Regions from separate parts of the Comamonas sp. 26 genome, predicted to be linked through region 2. Evidence: predicted binding sites of a transcription regulator. Region 2 holds the regulator's gene; the other holds the start of a gene.
What was found. The regulator NrdR, encoded in region 2, represses ribonucleotide reductase genes. The targets are predictions, from matches to a motif close to CACNANATNTNGTG.

Region 1 (11,556 bases), 790 kb from region 2:
GAGCTGACCTTGACCGATGCTCAGGACAAACCGCTGCTCCGCCGCGTGATAGATCTCAAGCCGCTTGGTGCGCCAGAGCAATTGCAGGCCCGCCAGGAGTGGAGCGTGAGCGTACCTGTTCAAGTGCAGGATCTTGACGCCCCTGTGGCCGGCTACCGTGCACTGGTTTTTTACCCCTAATCAATTTCTGAAAGTGAAAGCGCCATGGCTGCTTTGATCTGTGGATCGCTGGCATTCGACAACATCATGACCTTTGAAGGTCGTTTTGCGGACCAGATTCTTCCTGACCAGCTGCACATTCTGAATGTGTCGTTTCTGGTACCCTCGCTGCGCCGCGACTTTGGTGGTTGCGCCGGCAATATTGCCTACAGCCTGAAGCTGCTGGGCGGCGATGCACGCCCCATGGCCATGGTGGGTAGCGATGGCGCTGACTATGTTCAGCGCTTCAAGGATCTGGGTATTGAGACCCGTCACGTGGGCCAGCTGCAGAGCACGCACACGGCTCAGTGCATGATCATGACGGACCGTGACAACAACCAGATCACGGCCTTCCATCCCGGTGCCATGATGCAGGCGCATGAGAACCAGATCACGGCCGATATGGCTGCCGAGGTCAAAGTCGGCATCGTCGCTCCTGATGGTCGTCAGGCCATGATTGATCATGCGGCGCAGTTCAAGGCGGCTGGCATTCCGTTTGTGTTCGATCCCGGTCAAGGCTTGCCCATGTTCAATGGTGACGAGCTCAAGGCCTTTATTGAGCAAGCCGACTGGGTGGCAGTGAACGACTATGAAGGCAAGATGCTCAGCGAGCGTACCGGCCTGAGCTTTGCGCAAATCTCGCAGCAAGTGCGAGGCCTGGTTGTGACGCTGGGTGCCGAAGGTTGTGAAGTCTGGCAGAACGGCGAGAAGACGCTGGTTGCCCCTGTGAAGCCTGCTGCGGTGGTGGACCCTACCGGTTGCGGCGATGCATGGCGCGGTGCCTTCCTGTTTGGCTTGGAGCGCGGCTGGGATCTGGTGCGCTGCGCTGAACTGGGCAACCGCATTGGTGCGTTGAAGATTGCGAGCCGTGGCCCACAAAACTATCAGCTAGACTTTCAGCCTTGATACCTTGGTCGGCGCACTCAGTGTGCTGACATCAGGCATGTAAAAAAGCCCGACTCTCGCAAGCGAGATCGGGCTTTTTTATTGCGTGCAGGTCAGTGAGCTGATTAGGGCTTGTTACCTGTGGGGAAGGGCCATGCAGCTTGAGGTGCAAGGCGAGTCTGAGCCACAGGTGCTGCAGTTTCCGCCACGGCATTTGTGGGAGCTGGTGCAGCAGTTGCCTTCTTGGCAGCAGTCTTTTTAGGAGCTGCAGCCTTCTTGGCGGGAGCTGCTTTGGCAACGGTTGCGGCCTTCTTGGGAGCAGCAGCCTTGACAGCGGTTGCAGCCTTCTTAGGAGCAGCGGCCTTGGCAGTCGTTGCAGCCTTCTTAGGAGCAGCAGCCTTGGCGGTTGTTGCAGCCTTCTTAGGAGCAGCGGCCTTGGCAGTTGTTGCAGCCTTCTTAGGAGCAGCAGCCTTGGCAGTCGTTGCAGCCTTCTTAGGTGCAGCGGCCTTAACAGCAGTTGCAGCCTTCTTAGGAGCAGCAGCCTTGGCAGTTGTTACAGCCTTCTTGGGAGCAGCGGCCTTGGCAGTTGTTGCAGCCTTCTTAGGAGCAGCAGCCTTGGCGGTTGTTGCAGCCTTCTTAGGAGCAGCAGCCTTGGCAGTCGTTGCAGCTTTCTTAGGAGCAGCAGCCTTGGCAGTCGTTGCAGCTTTCTTAGGAGCAGCAGCCTTGGCAGTCGTTGCAGCCTTCTTAGGTACAGCGGCCTTAACAGCAGTTGCAGCCTTCTTGGGAGCAGTGGCCTTGGCAGTCGTTGCAGCCTTTTTAGGAGCAGCGGCCTTGGCAGTCGTTGCAGCCTTCTTGGGAGCAGCGGCCTTGGCAGTCGTTGCAGCCTTCTTGGGAGCAGCGGCCTTAGCAGTCGTTGCAGCCTTCTTGGCGGGAGCAGCAGCCTTTGGGGCAGCGGCAGTCTTTGTTGCTGTTGTCTTCTTTGCAGCTTCAGCCTTGGGCGCGGCCGCCTTCTTGGCAGTTATTTTTTTCTCGGGTGTGGCCTTGGCGGCCGTCTTCTTCGCAGTTGCCATCATTTTCTCCTTCGTTGATTTGCATAAGACGCCCGGCTTTTTTCATGGCCGGACGATTCAAAGCGATGTGGAGTTACGTATCGCTAGGAACACAAATTTGCTTCACGCCAAAACCTCAGTTTTTATAGCAATGAAGTGAAGCAAGTCATGACTCGCATTGTGCCTGCTTAGAAGCAATTAATCCCAAGAAAGTGCGCCTCCGGTTTGATACTCGATCACTCGTGTCTCAAAGAAGTTACGTTCTTTCTTCAAATCGATCATCTCGCTCATCCAAGGGAAGGGATTTTCTTCGCCGGGGAACAACTCTTCCAGACCAATTTGCGTGGCGCGGCGGTTGGCGATGTAGCGCAGATAGCCCTTGAACATCGATGCGTTCATGCCCAGTACGCCGCGTGGCATGGTGTCTTCAGCGTACTGATATTCGAGCTCGACAGCTTTCTGGAACAGCGCTGTGATTTCCTGCTTGAACTCGGCTGTCCACAGGTTGGGATTTTCGAGCTTGAGCTGGTTGATCAAGTCGATGCCGAAGTTGCAGTGCATGGACTCGTCGCGCAGGATGTACTGGTACTGCTCTGCAGCGCCGGTCATCTTGTTCTGACGACCCAGTGCCAGAATTTGCGTGAAGCCCACGTAGAAGAACAGACCTTCCATCAGGCAGGCAAAAACGATCAGCGACTTGAGCAAGGTCTGGTCGGTTTCGTGCGTGCCGGTCTTGAAGTTCGGGTCCATGATCGCTTCGATGAAGGGGATCAGGAACTCATCCTTGTCGCGGATGGATTTGACTTCGTTGTAGGCGTTGAAGATTTCCGATTCATCCAGACCCAGCGACTCCACGATGTACTGGTAGGCGTGTGTGTGAATGGCTTCTTCAAACGCTTGGCGCAGCAGGAACTGGCGGCACTCGGGGGCAGTGATGTGGCGGTAGGTGCCCAGCACGATGTTGTTGGCGGCCAGCGAGTCTGCGGTCACGAAGAAGCCGAGGTTGCGCTTGATGATGCGGCGCTCGTCTTCGGTCAGACCATTGGGGTCCTTCCACAAAGCGATGTCGCGGGTCATGTTCACTTCCTGCGGCATCCAGTGGTTGGCGCAGGTGGCCAGATACTTTTCCCAGGCCCACTTGTACTTGAAGGGAACCAGCTGGTTCACGTCGGTCTTGGCGTTGATGATGCGCTTGTCTGCAGCATTCACGCGCTTGTGAGTGGTCGGTGCTTCGGCTTCTGCGCTGGCAGCGGAAGGGGCAAAGGTGTCGTCGTCAAAGCTCAGCATGAAGGTATTCCTTAATGGGAAAAAGCTGGGTGCAATGCAATCGACATCCAGCCTTTAGATTCATCTAATTTTTAAGCGTCAGTTCAAAACTGGCGCTATCCACCCCAGAGACACCGAGCAAGAGCCGCCTTGCGGCGAAGGTGTCGTCCCCCTCCCGTAGCGCGCAGCGCGTAGTGAGAGGGGGAAGGCGCAAAGCGCCTCAGGGGGTGTCGTTAATTACTGGCAGGCCTCGCAGCCTGGGTCGTCAATCGCGCAGAACTTCACATCCGTTGCAGGAGCCTGTGCACGTGCAGCAGCAGCGGCAGCTTCCAGCGCGCTCATCGCAGGCTTGGCAGCCGCAGGAGCAGCGGAGGACACCGCATTCAGCGTGCGGCTTTGGACCGTCGACTTTTCAATCTGGGTCGCGCTGGTGGTGCGCAGGTAGTAGGTGGTCTTGAGGCCACGAACCCATGCCAGCATATAGGTGTCGTGCAGCTTCTTGCCCGATGCACCAGCCATGTAGATGTTCAGGCTCTGGGCCTGATCGATCCACTTCTGGCGACGCGAGGCTGCTTCCACCAGCCATTCGGGCGAGACTTCAAACGCGGTGGCGTAGAGGCTCTTGATCTCTTCTGGCACACGGTCGATGGCACGCAGCGAGCCGTCGAAGTGCTTCAGGTCCATGACCATCACGTCATCCCACAGGCCCAGACGCTTCAGGTCACGCACCAGGTACTGGTTGATGACGGTGAACTCGCCCGACAGGTTGGACTTCACGGACAGGTTGCCGAACGAAGGTTCGATCGATGCATCCACACCCACGATGTTGGAGATGGTGGCCGTAGGCGCAATGGCCACGCAGTTGCTGTTGCGCATGCCGTCCTTGGCTATTTTTGCGCGCAGAGCATCCCAGTCCATCTGAGCGGAGCGGTCCACTTCCACATAGCCGCCGCGGGCCTTTTCCAGCAGCTTCAGGGTGTCTGGGGGCAGGATGCCCTGATCCCACAGCGAGCCCTTGAAGGTGGAGTAAGTGCCGCGTTCCTTGGACAGCTCGGTCGAGGCCCAGTAGGCGTAGTAGCAGATCGCTTCCATGGCCTGGTCAGCGAATTCGACTGCGCCCTGGCTGGCGTAGGCGGTGCGCATTTCATACAGCGCATCCTGGAAGCCCATCAGGCCCATGCCCACAGGGCGGTGGCGCAGATTGGATTCTTTGGCCTTGGCCACGGCGTAGTAGTTGATGTCGATGACGTTGTCCAGCATGCGCATGGCGGTGGTCACCGTCTTGCGCAGCTTGTCGTGGTCGATCTTGCCGTCCTTGATGTGCTGAACCAGGTTCACGGAACCCAGGTTGCAGACAGCCGTTTCGGTGTCACTGGTGTTCAGTGTGATCTCGGTGCACAGGTTGGACGAGTGCACCACGCCCACGTGTTGCTGGGGCGAACGGATGTTGCAAGGATCCTTGAAGGTGATCCAGGGGTGGCCGGTCTCGAAAAGCATCGAGAGCATCTTGCGCCACAGGTCGGTGGCGGGCAGTGTCTTGTGCAGCTTGAGTTCACCGGCAGCAGCCTTGGCTTCGTAGGCCAGGTAGGCCTTCTCGAACTCGGCGCCAAACAGGTCGTGCAGGTCGGGTACGTCACAGGGCGAGAACAGAGTCCAGTTGCCCTTTTCCATCACGCGCTTCATGAACAGGTCTGGAATCCAGTTGGCCGTGTTCATGTCGTGAGTGCGGCGGCGGTCATCGCCGGTGTTCTTGCGCAGCTCCAGGAACTCTTCAATATCCAGGTGCCATGTTTCCAGATAGGTACAGACAGCGCCCTTGCGCTTGCCGCCCTGGTTCACGGCCACGGCCGTGTCGTTGACGACCTTGAGGAAAGGCACAACGCCTTGCGACTCGCCGTTCGTGCCCTTGATGCGCGAACCCAGAGCACGCACGCGTGTCCAGTCATTGCCCAGACCGCCCGCAAATTTGGACAGCAGGGCGTTTTCCTTGATGGATTCGTAGATACCGTCCAGATCGTCGGGCACGGTGGTCAGGTAGCAGGACGACAGCTGCGAGCGCAGTGTGCCGCTGTTGAACAGCGTGGGGGTGGACGACATGAAGTCGAACGACGACAGCAGCTCGTAGAACTCGATGGCGCGCGCGTTACGGTCATCTTCCTGCAGCGCCAGGCCCATGGCCACGCGCATGAAGAAGGACTGGGGCAGCTCGATGCGGGTCTTCTTGACGTGCAGGAAGTAGCGGTCGTACAGCGTCTGCAGACCCAGGTAGTCGAACTGTTCGTCGCGCTCGGCCTTCAGGGCCTTGGCCAGGCGGGGCAGGTCGTAGTTCAGCAGCTCGGGGTTGAGCAGTTCGTTGTCCACGCCCTTCTGGATGAAGCCAGGGAAGTACTCGGCGTAGGCGGTCTGCATGTCGGCAGGCTGCACATCGCGCAGCATGACTTCGCGCACGATGGTGTGCAGCAACAGGCGGGCGGTGACGTAGGTGTAGTCGGGATCTTTTTCGATCAGCGTGCGGGCAGCCAGAATGGATGCCTTGTAGACCTCGGCCAGCGGCACGCCGTCGTAGAGGTTGCGGAGGGTCTCAGCCATGATGGGCGCAGCCTGAATGTCAGCATTCAGGTTGCGGCAAGACGACTGGATCAGGGCTTCCAGCAGTTCCTGGTTCAGAGGCACGCGCTGGCCGTTTTCGGTCACATGCAGCACGGGCTTGGCCGAGACTGCAGCAGCGGCCACTTCGGCGGCCTTCTTCTGCTCGGCGCGCTCTTGGTTGCGGCGCTCGCGGTACAGCACATAGGCGCGGGCCACATCCTGGTGACCACCGCGCATCAGGCCCAGCTCAACCTGGTCCTGCACATCTTCAATGTGGAAGGTGCCGCCTTCAGGGCGCGAGCGCAACAGAGCGCGCACCACGCCTTCGGTCAGTTCGTTGACGGTATCGCGAACGCTGGCAGACGCAGCGCCTTGTGCGCCGCGCACGGCCAGAAAGGCCTTGGTCAGGGCGATGGCAATCTTCTGTGGGGCGAACGCCACCACATCACCGCTGCGGCGAATGATCTGGTAGTTGTCATTTTGGGAGGAAGAATCAGCTGCGCTGACAGGCGCGGCAGAAGGCAGTGAGTTCAACGCTTCTTGCATAAGTTCCTCGGAATCAGTTTGTGGATAGCAGACAAAGGCCTGCACTCTGGGCAGGCCGTCAAAAACAAGATTTGGCGCCAAGGTCTACACATGGTTTGCACAGGGTGTGCACAACTTGTAAACACTAGATGTGGGGTCTAAGGCGCTCTCAAACACTACCGGTAGTGTATCGCTCTTCAATCTTGCTGACCTGATGAAACTACTGAAATGGACATTTGAGCAGTCGCTTGACAGCTTGAAAAAAGCCCTCATACCGCATGAATCAAGGGCTGTGGCGTGGTTGCGGTGCAGCAGATTCAGTGCCGTAAATTTGTAAAAAATTTAGGTGTTTGCTACAGGCGACAGATGTTGCGTGCGCACCATTGACAGTGGGGGCTTGAATGTGAGCTCAGAAGTCGAAGTGGTTACTCTTAAAAGATGAGCGGGTTGCGCAATTCAGTCGTGGTCTTCAGTCGCATATCGATCTGAAACCGCGGAACAACAGGCGCTACATGCTCCTGATATATGTGCGGCCTTGAGCTTCAGGCGGGGCGTGAAGGAAATTCCCAGACCTGTGTGTCGTTGTCAGCGCTCAGTTGCTGCTGAAGTTGCGCCCAGTCAAAGCCGGTGCCGGGGTCTTGCTTGCGTCCCGGTGCAATGTGTTCGTGGCCGGCGATATAGCGAATGGCGTATTGCGCGGCAATGGCCTGGCAAAGCTGCTGCAAGGCTTGATATTGAGGGGCTTCAAAGCTCAGGCCTTCAAGGCCTTCGAGTTCAATGCCAATGGAGTCGTCGTTGCAGCGGTCACGGCCCCGCCACTGGCTGATGCCGGCGTGCCATGCACGGTCATCGCAACTGACAAATTGCCAGATCTCGCCCTGGCGGGTAATAAAGAAGTGAGCTGATACTTCCAGCCCGCGAATGCCTTGGTAGTAAGGGTGGGCATCCCAGTCCAGCTGATTGCTGAAAAGCTGCTGAACGGCCCCTGTACCGTACTGGCCCGGCGGCAGGCTGATGGAGTGAAGAACAACAAGGTCGATCAGTGCGCCATCAGGGCGGGGGCCAAAGTTGGGAGAGGCGAGCTGCTGGGCAGGCTGGTACCAGCCGGAAGACCAGTCCAAAGACTTGTCTGGCGACTTTTCTGGTAATTGGGGGGCGTCGTGCGGCACAGAATCAGGCATTGTCAGTTTGGTGCTTGCCGCCCTCGGCGGGCAGGTCTATGCCTAGACGGTCAATCCGGTAACGAATCTGGCGCAGGCTGATGCCGAGTCTTGCAGCAGTCGCGGTGCGGTTGAAACCGTTGTCCTGCAGCGCTCTGACCAGAATGCTGCGCTCTTGCTCGTCCAGCCAGCCTTGCAGGTTTTCGGGCAGGCCGGCTGGGCTTTCTGCGGGGGCTTCTTGCAGGGGGGGCGGCGCGGCGGTCAATGCCCGGCTTGCTGCGCTTTCATTGCCGGACTGCAGGCCGTTTGGCGGAATGCGCAGCGGCCCATCATCGCCCAGCGCAATCGCGCGGTGCAGCACATTTTCCAGTTCGCGCACATTGCCGGGCAGGGGGAGCAAGGCGATCTGGGCGAGGCTTGTTTCATCCAGTGCTGGCGTGGCCAGACCCGATTCTTTGGCCAGTTTTTTGAGCAGAGCCTGACACAGCAGGCTCAAGTCTTCGCGGCGCTCACGCAGGGCGGGCAGCTCGATTTCAATGACATTGAGGCGGTAGTACAAGTCCTGACGGAAGTTTCCGGTCTGAACTCCGGTGCCCAGATCACGGTGGGTGGCACTGACGATGCGGACATCGACAGACTCTTCCTGCGTGCTGCCCAATGGTCGAATCTTGCGCTCCTGAATGGCACGCAGCAGCTTGGCCTGCATGGCCAGCGGCAGATCGCCAATTTCATCGAGAAACAGCGTGCCGCCCTGTGCGGCCTGAAAGTAGCCGGGCCTGTCCTGTGCCGCACCGGTGTATGAGCCTTTGCGGGCACCGAAGAATTCGGCCTCCAGCAGGTTTTCAGGAATGGCACCGCAGTTCACGGCCACCATGGGGCCATTGGCACGCTGGCTGCAGGCGTGCAGGGCGCGGGCCACCAGCTCTTTACCCGTGCCGGACTCGCCATGAATCAGCACCGGGGCCATTCCCTTGGCGACCTTGGCAATGCGCTGTTTGACCAGTTGCATGGCCTGAGAATTACCCACCAGTGCCTGTAGGGCGCTGGCGTTGAGATCCTGGTTGCCGCTGGCTGCTGTTGCAGCCGTTTGGGGGGAGGCGGGGGCGGGCACGCCACCAATGCCTTGAACGGCAGAGGCAACGACCTGGCGGAACTGGCGTAGGTCCACAGGTTTGGTCAGATAGTCAAACGCGCCTGCGCGCAAGGCTTCGACTGCATTTTCGGCAGAGCCGTAGGCAGTCATGACGATACAGCGCTCGGTGCGCGACTGCTCGCGCAGCAGCAGCAGCAACTCCATGCCAACGCCGTCGGGCAGTCGCATGTCGGTGATCACTACATCAAAGTGCTGGCTTTGCAGCTGTGCTGAGCCTTCTTGCACCGAACCAGCTGTCTCTACGCGATAGCCCTCCCTGAGCAAGGTCAGCTCATAAAGTGTGCGCAGATCGGGCTCATCATCGACCACCAAAATGGTGGCGCTTGTGGATGCGGTAGGCAAAAAGGTCACTAGGCTTACACCATGATCGAGTCAAAAAGAGTGCGGCTTGCGAGGGTTGACGGGCCGCTGCGCAGGGTCACGATAAATGCATTGCCATCGACATTACCTTCTGGCGTGCTGCGGGCAAGGCGCAGGTAGCTAATGGTGGCATCGTAGCGCTGACATAGCTCGCGGCAGATATACAGGCCCAGACCGCTGGAGCGGCTTTGCGAGGAGAAAAACGGCTCGAACAGGTGGCGCTCTACGCTGGCTTCCAGTGGTGCGCCGTTGCTCCAGACCATGAACCAGCAGATATCGTCCTCAGGCAGGCCGGGCATCTGGGTATTGAGCGGACCATGGCCGCTGACCAACTGTAGGCCGGCCTCATTGCCCGCCTGACTGCGGTGGCGCTGGGCATTGTCCAGCAGATTGATCAGCACGCGGCGCAGATGCTCCTCATCAAACACGATATTCCGTGTGCTTGCATTGAGTTGCAGCAAAATCTGGCGAGAGGGCGTGGACTGCCCGCGCCATTCGTGGCTGATCTGGGCGAGCAGCATATCGAGCGGCAGAGATTGGCCCTGATGGGTTTCTACACCCTGCTGCACCCGTGCCAGATTGAGAATTTCTTCGGCAATGCGGGCCAGGCGGTCTGCGTTCTGGCCCACGATGCGGCAAAGCTGCTGGGGGCCTGGCTGGCTGACGAGGTCTTCGGCCAACAATGCATTGGCCTGCGTAATCGCAGCCAGCGGGTTGCGTATCTCATGGGCCACGGCAGCAGACATACGGCCCATGGATGCTAGTTTTTCGGTGCGCAGCTGTGCTTCGATCTCGCGCAGGTCGTGCAGGAACATGACGCAGAGTGAGTGGCCTGGCTCATTCTGAGGCTCTTCATCCAGATAGGGCGCGGCAACTTCGGTGATGCGGGTGCGCACATTGATTCCCGTGGGGCCGCGATGCTCGGTGGCCTGCAGATGAATCGTGGCCGACAAAGGGCGGGCGTGGGCAAAGCTGGCCTGCGCGGCATCCGCCAAAGGCTCCCACCCGCTATGTGCTTGCAGGGAGAAAGGCTGGGTGTGTTCGGGGGGCAGATTCAGCAATTGCAGAGCGGCGGGGTTGGCCTGCAGCACTTGCAGGCTGGAGTCAACCACCAGAACACCGTCCGAGAAATGGTTGATGACCAGGCTGTTGACCTGCTCCTGTGTCTGCGTGCGCAGGCGGTTGAAAAGTGCCTGAGAGCGCTCGCGCCTGACGCGTTTGGCCAGCTCATGCGTGAGATAGGCTACGCAGAAATAGCCCGCCGAAGAAAATGCGGTCTGATAGTAGGCCTGAGCGGCATCGCTGAGCCCGCCGCGGTAGAGCCAGAAAGTGTGGGTCAGCGTCAGCAGCGTAATACAGGCCGTGGTCCCAAACGCGAGCATCAGGCCGCCCAGGGCTGCAGAAATCAGGATGGGAATCGCCAGCAGGGCGGAGTAGTTGAGCGAGCCCACCTGGGAAATCTGCAGCAGAAAAATCACGGCAATGTCTACGCCGATCACCGGCAGCCATTGCAGGGCGGCACGCGGTGCGGGCAAATGCTTGCCTGCCAACAGTCGCAGCACCGTGGTCAGAATCAGATAGACAATGCAGATCAGCCAGACCAGCGGCGAGCTGATGCTTTGCAATTGCAGATTCAGAGCCTGCAGCAAGATTAAAGCGAGTGCCAGAAAAACGCGGCCGCTTAAAAATGCCTGCCACAGACGCACAAACGGGGCGTTGAGGCTGGCATCGGCCCGGCGGCTAATGGCGGTATCCAGCGGAATGACGGTGTGCTGCCAGGGCGAAGCGGAATTCACCATGGGTTCAGGGTCGCGATTGCTGCGCCAGGCTGCGGTGCTCTGCGCTGCAGTAGTACTGGCTTGCGCCGTCGGTCACAGCATCTGCCTGAGGGAGGTGAAGACCGCAGTGGGCGCAGGCCACCATGTTTTGCGGTTGCTTGAGCGCTGGCGCGGGCCTGGGGCCAGCAGCTTTACGCTCAGTTAATTCGGCCCGGCGCTTATTGCGCCAGATGCCGATGGCCACCACGATGACCAGCAAAACGAGCAGGTACTTCATGCAACGCGCTCCAGCAGAACTTCAGCGACAAAGCGCGAGCCCACATAGGCCAGCAGCAGAAAGATGGCGCCGATATACAGCACGCGCACGGCGCTTTGCCCGCGCCAGCCAAAGCGATTGCGGCCAAACAGCAGCACTGCAAAAGCGATCCAGGAGAGCAGGGAGAACACGGACTTGTGATTCCACACCCAGCTCTTGCCATAAAGCTGCTCACCAAAAAACCAGCCAGCAGCCAGCGTGGCGGTCAGCAAGATAAAGCCTGCGCCCACAAAGCGGAACGTCAGGCGCTCCAGTGTGAGCAGGGGCAGGCCGCCAT
Region 2 (11,556 bases):
CAACGGCAGTTTTTGCGGCTCCAGCTGCGTCGCCTTCCCGTTCGGTGGTCGTGGACTGAGACATGGCAAACCTCGGTTGGATGTGAATTTTTCTTATACCGCCGAGCGTGTGGAACGGTTAGCGGGTAAGTGCGTGGCTGCTAGCGTTGATCCGTCACCTGAAAGACAGGTCGGTTGAGGCAAGACTGCGCAAAATCTGCCGAGTCCACTACCGCAGCTGCCCCAGGTGCGCTCTTGCGAAGGCATCAGCTCCGCCTCCTGCTCTCAAAACCGAAACTGCCCATGTTTGACAACACCATGCCGCCTGTTGAGATCGCTATGAGTGAAATCCGTGTTTCTACGCCGGACGGGCATTTGTTCGTCAAACGCTGGCAGCCGCAGACAGGGGCGGGCAATGCGCCAGGAAAAGCGCCGATTGTGCTCATGCACGACTCGCTGGGCAGCGTGGCCCTGTGGCGCGATTTTCCTGAGCAACTGGCTGTCGCAACAAGCCGTGAAGTCATTGCCTATGACAGGCTGGGCTTTGGGCAGTCCGATGTCAACCCGCATCAGCTAGGCCCCCGCTTTGTCGAGGGCGAGGTGACGACAGGCTTTGCCCCCATTCATCAGGCGCTGGGGCTGGATGCTTTTGTCATGCTGGGCCACAGCGTGGGTGGTGGCATGGCGGCCATGGTGGCGGCGGCGTATCCGCTGCAGTGCAAGGCGCTGATGACCGAGTCCGCCCAGAGTTTTGTGGAAGAGCGCACGCTTGAGGGCATTCGCGCTGCGCGCGACAGCTTTGCCCAGCCGGGCCAGCTGGAGCGGCTCTCGCGCTATCACGGTGACAAGGCGGCCTGGGTGTTGTCAGCCTGGGTGGACACCTGGCTGAGCGAGCCCTTTGCCCATTACCGGCTGGATGCGGCCTTGAGGCAGGTGCACTGTCCGGTGCTGGCCATTCATGGCGAGCTGGACGAGTTTGGTTCTCTCATCCACCCCGAAAACATCTGCACCTGGGCGCAAGGCCCGTGCGAGGCCGAGATCATTGCGGGCGGCGGCCATGTGCCGCACCGCGAACTACCTGATCGCATTACCGGGCGTATTGCGCAGTTTTTGTCAAGAATTGCCTGATTCGTGCTCAGTGCTCAGCGCTCTGGCTGTGCGCGTGGGCAAAGTCCACCAGATCAGCCGGGTAGTGAGGCAGGGCGCGCAGCGCAGCATCGCCCCAGCCGTAAAGCACCGACAAGGCGCCCACCTCCAGCGCCCAGAAAAATGTGCCCAGCCAAGGCTTACCTTTCTTTTGCTGCGAGGGTGAGAGGCGCAAAAAATCGGCGTACTGGGTTTGCACATAGGCCACCAGTGGTTCGGGTGACGGCTCACCCAGCAGCTCAAAAAACGGCAGCAGCGCGCCATAGGGGCGTGGGTGGAATAGTGTTTCGTTGACTTCTTCCAGCTCAATGGCCGCAGCGCTCAGGTAGTCGAGCAGGCGGTCGGTGTCAAAGGCCAGCACTTGTTCGACGATGGCGGGGATTTCCTCGGGCGCATCCAGCAGCACGGCCAGCGCCATCAGGATGACGGCGTATTTGTACTCTGCGCTGCGGGCGTTGATGGGGGCGGGCACGCCGTAGTCCTCATCCATGGCCTCACTCATGCTGGTACGTGCGTGGCTGGCCACAGCGGCTGCGTCTTTCCAAAGCGCCACAGTCTCCAGGTAAATGGGGCGCAGCACATCACCGGGCAGGCCCAGATCAACGCCGTAGATCAGCAAATGGCAGGCCTCTTGCCCAGCAGCCTGCCAGCCCCAGTAGTTCTCCAGTGCCGAATGGGCTTGCAGATTCAGTGGAGCTTGGTAGCCGGGGCTGGCTGCAAAGCGCTGCAACGTGGCCAGTGCGGCATTCCAGTCAGCTTTTTTATCCGTGAGATTGAGCTTGCGCCTAGGTGTCAGCCCGGTCAGCGCTATGGATTTCCATTGGGCGCAAGCGTTGGCAAGATCGCCATGGGGCATAAAAATGTCGGTCATGGCGCAAGCTTAGAGGCTTAGCCAGCCAGAAAATCCCGAATCGCAAACAGCGTCGCGTCGGGTGACTCCGTCATCTGGTTATGGCCGTTGGGAATCAGCTGCTCCTTGACTTGTTTGCCCGCGGCCTTGGCAGCCTTGATCAGGCCCTTGGCAGCTTTGGGCGGCGTCATCTGGTCTTGCTCGCTCAGCACAAACAAAACCGGGCAGGTGATCTGGGCCATGGCGGCCTCACCGCCGGCATAGCGGTCGCAGGCGGTAAAGCCTGCGTGCAGCAAGTTGGTGTCGGCATTGCTGGCCAGCACGCGGCGGCCCAGCGCCATGCCTGCGCCAAACACCCAGCTGCCTGCGCCATTGGGCGGTGACAGCGTGGCGCGCGAGAAGGTGTTGACCATGGCAATGGCTTTTTCGGGTGTGTTCAGGGCCGATTCCAGCAGCGCGGGCGAGACCTTCATGGGGAAGGCCGTGCCCACCAGCACCAGATGGCTGATGCGCTCTTTGAGCGTGGCAGCGGTTTCCATGGCGATTAGGCTGCCCCAGCTGTGGCCGATCAACGCGGCTTTTTGCAATCCAGCGGCGTCCATCAGCTGGCCGATGAAAGTGGCAACATCTTCAACCGTTTTTGGCGCTGCGCCACCGCTTTTGCAATGGCCTGGCAGATCCAGCGCCAGCACATTCCAGCCGTGGTTGGCTATGTAGCGGCTTTGCAGGGCCCACACGCTGTGGTCGCACAGCACGCCGTGAATGAAGATGGCGGTGGGCTTGGCTGCATCGAACGCCTTACCGCCGGTATAGGCGTAAATATCTGCGCCTTGAACTTGGATACGCATCGTTGTCTCCGATTTTTTAGATGTCCGCAATCAGTCGCTTGCCCATCGATACCGTTTTGTCGTCCGTGTAACCCAGGCTTTCGTACAAGGCGATGACCACCTCGTTGCCTGCGCGCACTTGCAGGTTCAGCTTGGGGCAGCCGCGCGCGGTCAGCAATTGCTCGGCTTGCTGCATCAGCTGGCTTGCGTGGCCTTGGCGCTGGTGCGATGGGTGCACGGCAAGGTAGTTGATCCAGCCACGGTGCCCGTCGTAGCCGACCATAACGGTTGCCATCAACAGGCCTTGGTCATCGGTGCCAACTAAAAACAGCTCGGGCGACACACTCAGCTTGCGCGCAATGTCTTTGTGCGGATCGTTCCAGGGGCGGGTCAGGCCGCAGTCGTTCCACAACTGCACAACCGCTTCGATGTCTGCCTGTGCAAATACACGGATCTCCATCACGCGGCTTTTTCTGCGGCCTTCAACGCACGTTTCAGGTCGTCAATCAGATCATCGGCATCTTCCAGGCCAATCGACAGACGAATCGTGCCTTGACTGATGCCCGCTTGCGAAAGCGCTTCATCGCTCATGCGGAAATGCGTGGTGCTGGCGGGGTGAATCACCAGAGAGCGGCAATCGCCCACATTGGCCAGGTGGCTGAAGACCTTCAGTGTTTCGATGAACTTCTTGCCCTGGTTGCGGTTGCCGGCAATATCAAAGCTGAACACCGAGCCCGCGCCGCGCGGCAGCAGTTTCTTGGCCAGAGCGTAGGAGGAATGGCTCTCCAGCATGGGGTGGCCCACGCGGCTGACCAGGGGATGGCTGGCCAGGAACTGCACCACCTTTTCGGTGTTCTTCATGTGGCGTTCCATGCGCAGCGGCAGGGTTTCAATGCCTTGCAAAATCAGCCATGCGCTGTGCGGGCTCAGGCAGGCGCCAAAGTCGCGCAGGCCTTCGCGGCGGGCACGCAGCAAGAAGGCACCCACCGTGCTTTCCTCGCTGAACACCATGTTGTGAAAGCCGTCGTAGGGCTCGGTCAGTTCGGGGAATTTGCCCGATTTTTCCCAGTCAAAACTGCCGCCGTCCACCACGATGCCGCCAATCACCGTGCCGTGTCCCGAGAGAAACTTGGTTGCAGAGTGATAGACGATGTCCGCGCCATGTTTAAGCGGCTGCATCAGCCACGGAGAGGTGAGGGTTGAGTCCACCAGCAGCGGCACGCCAGCCCCATGAGCGATAGCGCTGATGGTGGGAATGTCCAGCACATCCAGCCCGGGGTTGCCCACGGTTTCGCCAAAGAACAGCTTGGTGTTGGGGCGCACGGCTGCGCGCCAGCCGTCAATGTCGCCGGGCTTGACGAAGGTGGTTTCTATGCCAAAGCGGCGCAACGTGTAGTGCAGCAGGTTCTGCGATCCTCCATAGAGGGCGGTACTGGCCACGATATGGCTGCCTGCGCCCATCAGCGTGGCAATGGAGAGGTGCAGTGCTGCTTGCCCGCTGGCCACGGCAATTGCGCCTACACCGCCTTCAAGTGCGGAGACACGCTGCTCCAGCACCGCGTTGGTGGGGTTGCTGATGCGGCTGTAGACATGGCCGGGCCGCTCCAGGTTGAACAGGCTGGCCGCGTGGTCGCTCGATTCAAAGACAAACGAGGTTGTCAGGTGAATGGGCGTGGCGCGTGCGCCGGTGGCGGGGTCGGGCTGTGCACCTGCGTGCAGGCTCAGGGTGTCAAAACCGGGGTCTGAGTAGCCGGGCATGTCTTGTCTCCGTGATGATTTTGATCATTGAAGGCGACATTGCGCCCGCAACAATTATTTGGTTTTGACGAATTGACTATTGATTTTGTGGAAAATTAACTGTTTCGTCAGTGTTTTCGATTTTCTGACTTCGTCCCATTGTGGGCTATATTGGTGCACGCACTCGGATTTTGCGCACAGTGATGCCGCACGTGCTGACACGTGCAGGACAAATACGGCCAGAGTGCAAACCAGATTCGGAGAACAGCAATGAAAGTAAGTGACATCCTGCGCGTCAAAGGCAACACCCTGTATACGGTGTCGCCCGATGAAAGCCTGGCTGCTGCGGTGCAGGTGATGTCGGAAAAGGACATCGGCTCGCTGGTGGTCATGGAACACGGCGATGTGGTGGGCATGCTCACCTTCCGCGAAGTGATTCAGGGCTTTGTGAAAACCGGCGGCGTGGAGCGTGCCTCCGTGCGCGGCGCCATGGACGATGCGCCAATGACCTGCACCATGGAAACCGATATGGACGAGGTGCGCCGCATGATGCTGGACCGCCACGCGCGCTATATGCCCGTGATGGACAAGCGCATGTTGATGGGCGTGATCAGCCTGTATGACGTGGCCAAGGCCGTGGTGGATAGCCAGAACTTTGAGAACCGCATGCTCAAGGCCTATATCCGCGATTGGCCTGAAGGCGAGCGCCAGGGCGCTGATTAATCCATCCGTCGCTCCAGACTCCAGCCCCGCTTGATGCGGGGTTTATTTTTTGCGGGCAGCGTTACTGGCGATGGCTGGCGCAGCGCAGTGTCAACCCATGAAACGCAGAGCGCTGGCAAGCCCGCAGGCATAATTGGAAGCCTATGAGCGGCAATACCTTCGGCACAATTTTCACGGTCACCAACTTTGGTGAATCCCACGGTCCAGCCATTGGCTGCGTGATTGACGGCTGCCCCCCGGGCATGGCCTTGAGTGAGGCAGATATCCAGTTCGATCTGGACCGCCGCCGCCCCGGCACCAGCAAGTTTGTCACCCAGCGCAACGAGCCCGATGCGGTCGAGATTCTCTCGGGCGTGTACGAGGGTAAGACCACGGGCACGCCGATTGCGCTGCTCATCCGCAATACCGACCAGCGCAGCAAGGATTACTCCAACATTGCGCAGAGCTTTCGCCCCGGGCACGCTGACTACGCTTACTTTCAAAAGTACGGCATCCGCGACCCGCGTGGCGGTGGCCGATCATCTGCCCGCCTGACAGCGCCCACGGTGGCGGCTGGCGCAGTGGCTAAAAAGTGGCTCAAAGAAAAGTTTGGCACCGAGTTTCGCGCCTGCATGACGCAGATTGGCGAGCTGCCCATAGGCTTTGAGGGCTGGGAGCATGTGCCGCACAACCCCTTCTTCGCCCCCGTGGCCGATGTGACGCAGTACGAGGAATACATGGAGCAGCTGCGCAAGAGCGGTGACTCCTGTGGTGCTGCGCTGCGCGTGAACGCCAGCAATATGCCTGTGGGTCTGGGTCAGCCTCTGTATGACCGGCTGGACGCCGACATTGCCTACGCCATGATGGGCTTGAACGCCGTCAAGGCCGTAGAAATTGGCGCAGGCTTTGACAGTGTGGCCCAGCGCGGCACCACGCACGGTGATTCGCTGAGCCCTGAGGGCTTTCGCAGCAACAACGCTGGCGGCATCGTGGGCGGTATCAGCACCGGGCAAGACCTGGAAGTGCGCATTGGCATCAAGCCCACCAGCTCCATCATCACGCCGCGTGAATCGATTGATGTGCATGGCAATACCGCCGAAGTGATTACCAAGGGCCGCCACGACCCGTGCGTGGGCATTCGCGCGGCACCCATTGCCGAAGCGTTGCTGGCCCTGGTGGTGATGGACCACGCGCTGCGCCACCGTGCGCAGAACGCAGATGTCGATTCGGGCTTGGCGCCCATTCCTGCTTCAGCCGCCTGACATCAAAAAAACCGTTTTGTGCGCTACAACCAGAGGCTCAGGAGCGTCGTGATGGTTGTAGCAAACAAAAAATCCAAGCAACGCCAGCCCCGCGCTTTGTCGCCGGGCTGGCGTTGTGCATTTCGAAGCATTGTAGCAGGTGCTGCTGCGGCATTGTTGTCGATAGGTCTGTCGGCCTGTGGCGGTGGCGCGATCAAGCCCGCCAGCATGGATATCACCTTGCTGGGCTTCAATGACTTTCACGGCAATCTGGAGCCGCCCAGGCAGGCCGTAGTGGCGAAAAACGCGCAAGGACGGAGCGTAGCGGTGCCCGCAGGGGGCGCGGCCTATCTGGCGCAGGCGGTTGCCGAGCGGCGTGCTGCCAGTCGCCATGTGGCGGTGGTGACGGCGGGGGACATGATTGGGGCATCGCCCATCGTGTCATCGCTGTTTCTGGATGAGCCTACGATTGAGGCGCTGAACCTGATGAAGGTGGACTTTGCCGCCACCGGCAACCACGAATACGACCAAGGCGCTGACGAGCTGCTGCGCATGCAAAACGGTGGCTGCGAGAAGTTCACCAGCAAAGAGCCTTGCCAGCTCAGCAAACCCTTTAAGGGCGCGGCGTTTCAGTATCTGGCGGCCAACACCATCCGCGATGATGGAAAACCGCTGTTCCCCTCCACAGGCGTGAAATTTTTTGAGCAAGACGGCTTGCGCATCGGCGTGGGCTTTATCGGCATGACGCTCCAGAACACGCCGCACATGGTGCGCCCCAGCGGCGTGAAAGGGCTGCGCTTTACGGCAGAGGCGCTGACGGCCAATGCGCTGATTCCGCAGCTGCGCGCACAAGGGGCTGATGTGATCGTGGTGCTGGTGCATGAAGGCGGTAGCACCACAAGTAGCCTGCAGGACAATAGTTGCCAAGGACTGTCTGGCGATATCGTGCCGATTCTGGAGCAGCTCTCTGCCGAGGTGGATGTGGTCATCTCCGGCCATACGCATCGGGCTTATCTGTGTGACTACGCCAAGGTCAACCCGAATAAACCGTTTTTACTGACCAGCGGTGGCCTGTACGGCACGCTGCTGACCGAGGTAAAGCTCACCGTCGATGCGCGCACGCGCCGCGTGAGTCAAAAGTCGGCACGCCAGAATATCGTGCAAGGCGAGGCCTATACCGGCAGCGCAGGCGTGGTGGCGCTGCAGCCCGACTTCCCGGTCTTTGCTGCGGATCCGGGCGTGGCGCAGCTGGTGGCCCGCTACAAGGCCGCTGCGCAGCCCCTGGCAGCGATGCCCGTGGGGCGGCTGGCAGCTGCAGCCTTGCGCATGCCGCACAGCAATGGCGAAAGCGTGGTGGGCCGCATGGTGGCTGACAGCATTCTGGCCGCCACGCAAGATGCGGCGGCGGGCGGGGCGCAGGTGGCCTTTATGAATTCTGGCGGCGTGCGCGCCGATCTGTTGCCGGATGCGAGCGGGCAGGTCACTTACGGCCAACTTTTCAGCGTGCAGCCTTTTGGCAATACGCTGATGGTGATGAGCCTGACGGGCGAGCAGATTCGCCAGGTGCTGGAGCAGCAGTTCAACAGCGGCACCAACACCGTGGATGCGCCGCGCATCCTGCAGGTGTCGCAAGGCTTTGGCTACCGCTTTGACCGCAGCCAGACCGCAGGGCAGCGGGTGAGCGAGATTCGCCTCAACGGCCGCCCGCTGGACATGGCTCAAACCTATCGCGTGGGCCTGCAAAGCTATCTGGGCACGGGCGGCGACAACTTCAGCATTTTTATGCAAGGCACTGATGTCGTGGGCGGCATGCTGGATGTGGATGCGCTGGTTGAGCATGTGCGCGCGCAGAGCTGGGTAGCACCCATGGCGCTACCGTTACATGAGCGTATTGCGCGCGTCTATTAATAAAAATGAATGAAAAGTGTCTTGAAAACATTTATTGACAATCGCTTAATGCTCTTGAATTAATAGCGTTATCAGTTTGAATCGCCCAAAAACAAAGCCACCCGAGGGTGGCTTTGTTGTGTCTGATCGATGTATCAGCTGGCAGCTGGCTTCTTGGGCGCTTTGACCTTGGGGCTGCGGACTTCATCCATGATGTTGGTGAAGTCGTCCACATCCTCAAAGCTGCGATAGACGCTGGCAAAGCGGATATAGCCCACTTTGTCCAGGCCCTTGAGCTCATCCATAACCAGCTCGCCAAGGCGGCTGGAATCGATCTCGCGCTGACCCAGATTGAGTAGCTTGTCTTCGATGCGCTCTATGGCGGCATCGATGAGCGCGGTGCTCACCGGGCGCTTGCGTAGCGCGATCTTGAAAGAGCCTTGCAGCTTGGCGCGCTCGTACTCGATGCGGCGGCCATCTTTCTTGACTACGGTCGGAAAGCTGACCTCGGGCCGTTCATACGTTGTGAAACGCTTGTCGCAGCCACCGCAGCGGCGGCGGCGGCGAATGAAGCCCCCATCCTCGGACTCGCGCGTTTCGACAACTTGCGTGTCCGGGTTGCTGCAGAAGGGGCACTTCATGGTGTGTCAGCGCAGCAGAATTTACTTGCTGTAGACGGGCAGCTTGGCGGTCAGTGCGGCAACCTTTTCACGCACGGCAGCCAGAGTGGCTTCGTCTGTGGGGTTCTCCAGCACGTCGGCCACCAGGTTGGCGGTGATGCGGGTTTCTTCTTCGCCGAAACCACGGGTGGTCATGGCGGGAGTGCCGATACGGATGCCGCTGGTCACGAATGGCTTTTCGGGGTCATTGGGGATGGCGTTCTTGTTCACAGTGATGTGAGCCAGACCCAGAGCCGCTTCAGCAGCCTTGCCGGTAATGCCCTTGGCGCGCAGGTCCACCAGCATCACGTGGCTTTCGGTGCGACCGGAGACGATGCGCAGGCCGCGTGCGGTCAGCGTGTCGGCCATTACCTTGGCGTTCTTCACAACTTGTTCCTGGTAAGCCTTGAACTCGGGAGTCAGGGCTTCCTTGAACGCGACGGCCTTGCCGGCGATCACGTGCATCAGCGGGCCGCCTTGCAGGCCAGGGAAGATGGCGCTGTTCAGTGCCTTCTCGTGCTCGGCCTTCATCAGGATCACGCCGCCACGGGGGCCGCGCAGGCTCTTGTGGGTGGTGGTGGTGACTACGTCAGCGTGGGGCACGGGGTTGGGGTACACGCCAGCAGCGATCAGGCCAGCGTAGTGAGCCATGTCCACCCAGAAAATGGCACCGACTTCCTTGGCGATCTTGGCGAAGCGCTCAAAGTCAATGTGCAGCGCGTAGGCAGAGGCTCCGGCGACGATGATGCGGGGCTTGTGCTCACGTGCCAGCGCTTCCATCTTGTCGTAGTCGATAGCTTCGTTGGCGTCCAGACCGTAAGAAACGGCATTGAACCACTTGCCGGACATGTTCAGTGCCATGCCGTGGGTCAGGTGACCGCCTTCGGCCAGGCTCATGCCCAGAATGGTGTCGCCGGGCTTGGCAAATGCCATCAGCACAGCTTGGTTGGCTTGCGAGCCGGAATTGGGTTGCACGTTGGCGGCTTCAGCGCCAAAGATTTGCTTGATGCGGTCGATGGCCAGTTGTTCAACCACGTCCACGTGCTCGCAACCACCGTAGTAACGCTTGCCGGGATAGCCTTCGGCGTACTTGTTGGTCAGTTGGGAGCCCTGGGCTTCCATCACGGCGGGCGAGCAGTAGTTCTCGCTGGCGATCAGCTCGATATGCTCTTGCTGGCGATGGTCTTCAGCCTGGATGGCGGCAAACAGTTCGGGGTCGACTTTAGCGACGGTATCGGTGCGTTGAAACATGGCAGTCCTGTGAACTTGAAATTCCCTTGAGGACAAGGGCTGCCCAGGCGAACGGCTGAAACGCTTGCGGGTTGCAATCGCTGCGACCTTGGGCGGTACGCTCCCCGGTGGTTCACAGACCTTGCAGTCTGCTGGTTTCCACGTCAGCGGCAGAAAAACTCTGCGCCTATCGCCAGTTGCGTACACCTGCTAGTGTAGCTGAGCTGACATATCTCGGAGTCGTATGCCCGCTTTTCCCGCAGGCTTGTGTTCGGGCATAAAAAAAGCTGGCGCAAAGGCCAGCTTGAAAAAATTCGACAGTTTATGGTTTGAAAATTTACAGGCTGGAATTAGCCACAATGACTTGCTGAGCGTGAGACACCGTGGTGGCTTCTGCTACCTTGGGCACGGCAGACTTGGCTACTGGGGGCGCCGTGTTGGCGGCGACCAAAGGATTGGCGGCACGCAGGCCTGCACCCAGGCGCATACGCTGATGCTCGGCCAGCACCTTGGCGGCATAGCCACCATCGCTTGGCAGATTGGCGGCACCTACGTAGTAGCGCAAGCCACCTTCGATGGAGCCGGCGCGGGCAATGCATTCCTTGAGAACCTTGACACCAACCTTCAGATTGGTCACGGGATCAAACGCGGCATGCTGGCCGCCAAAGCTCTCGTACTTGTCGGTGTGAATCTTGGTCATCACCTGCATCAGGCCTTGGGCACCGACAGGGCTTTGGGCAAACGGGTTGAAGCTCGATTCAATGGCCATGATGGCCAGAATCAGTGTGGGGTCCAGCTTGTTGGCTTTGCCCTGTGCATAGGCTTCGCTGACCAGAGCGGCAATGGGCTCGGGTGCAACGCGGTACTTAGTGCTGAGCCAGTAGGCGACAGCAGCTTGCTCCTTGGGCAGGCTTTTGGGGTTGACTGCGGTGGCGCGGTCGCTGGCGACAATGATCTCGGAAGTGGGGGCTTCTTCGATGCTGGCTTCAGCAACCACGGGTAGGCGGGCATCCAGCCACTGACGCAGCTGAGATTCGCCAGCCAGACGCAGGTCTGGGCGAGAGATGAAAATCAAGGCCGAAATGGCCACGGCCAAGCCCAGGAGGGCGAAACCGTTGTGGGTAAGAGCAAGAAAACCGTTGGCCGTTTTGTGGCCCAACGTTCGCGCAGAGGCGACTAATTTTCCTGACGCTGGCATAGCTTGTCCTTTCTTGGCTATCACCCGAGGTGGAACCGGGTCTGTGACACGGTGCGACCAGGGCAGCACGCCGATGAGGTTTGCTGCGGGCCGATTAAAA

Region 1: CLU84_RS02225 (ribonucleoside-diphosphate reductase subunit alpha) is a predicted target of NrdR. The motif match lies at 6,656-6,669, and genes of this name have one in related genera.

Annotation. Positions count from the first base shown of each region.
Region 1 is NZ_PEFL01000001.1:469,860-481,415, forward strand. It holds gene CLU84_RS02205 (DUF3426 domain-containing protein) at 1-180, shown strand, start outside; gene CLU84_RS02210 (carbohydrate kinase family protein) at 205-1,104, shown strand; gene CLU84_RS02215 (hypothetical protein) at 1,209-2,153, opposite strand; gene CLU84_RS02220 (ribonucleotide-diphosphate reductase subunit beta) at 2,331-3,419, opposite strand; gene CLU84_RS02225 (ribonucleoside-diphosphate reductase subunit alpha) at 3,636-6,533, opposite strand; gene ampD (1,6-anhydro-N-acetylmuramyl-L-alanine amidase AmpD) at 7,055-7,693, opposite strand; gene CLU84_RS02235 (sigma-54-dependent transcriptional regulator) at 7,686-9,167, opposite strand; gene CLU84_RS02240 (PAS domain-containing sensor histidine kinase) at 9,182-10,984, opposite strand; gene CLU84_RS02245 (PP0621 family protein) at 10,989-11,240, opposite strand; gene CLU84_RS02250 (inner membrane protein YpjD) at 11,237-11,556, opposite strand, start outside.
Region 2 is NZ_PEFL01000001.1:1,263,197-1,274,752, forward strand. It holds gene CLU84_RS05770 (DUF962 domain-containing protein) at 1-64, opposite strand, end outside; gene CLU84_RS05775 (alpha/beta fold hydrolase) at 283-1,107, shown strand; gene CLU84_RS05780 (PoNe immunity protein domain-containing protein) at 1,115-1,996, opposite strand; gene CLU84_RS05785 (alpha/beta fold hydrolase) at 2,014-2,823, opposite strand; gene CLU84_RS05790 (GNAT family acetyltransferase) at 2,840-3,262, opposite strand; gene CLU84_RS05795 (O-acetylhomoserine aminocarboxypropyltransferase) at 3,262-4,560, opposite strand; gene CLU84_RS05800 (CBS domain-containing protein) at 4,810-5,262, shown strand; gene aroC (chorismate synthase) at 5,406-6,503, shown strand; gene CLU84_RS05810 (bifunctional UDP-sugar hydrolase/5'-nucleotidase) at 6,555-8,390, shown strand; gene nrdR (transcriptional regulator NrdR) at 8,525-9,010, opposite strand; gene glyA (serine hydroxymethyltransferase) at 9,032-10,279, opposite strand; ZMP/ZTP riboswitch at 10,314-10,469, opposite strand; gene CLU84_RS05825 (lytic transglycosylase domain-containing protein) at 10,596-11,456, opposite strand.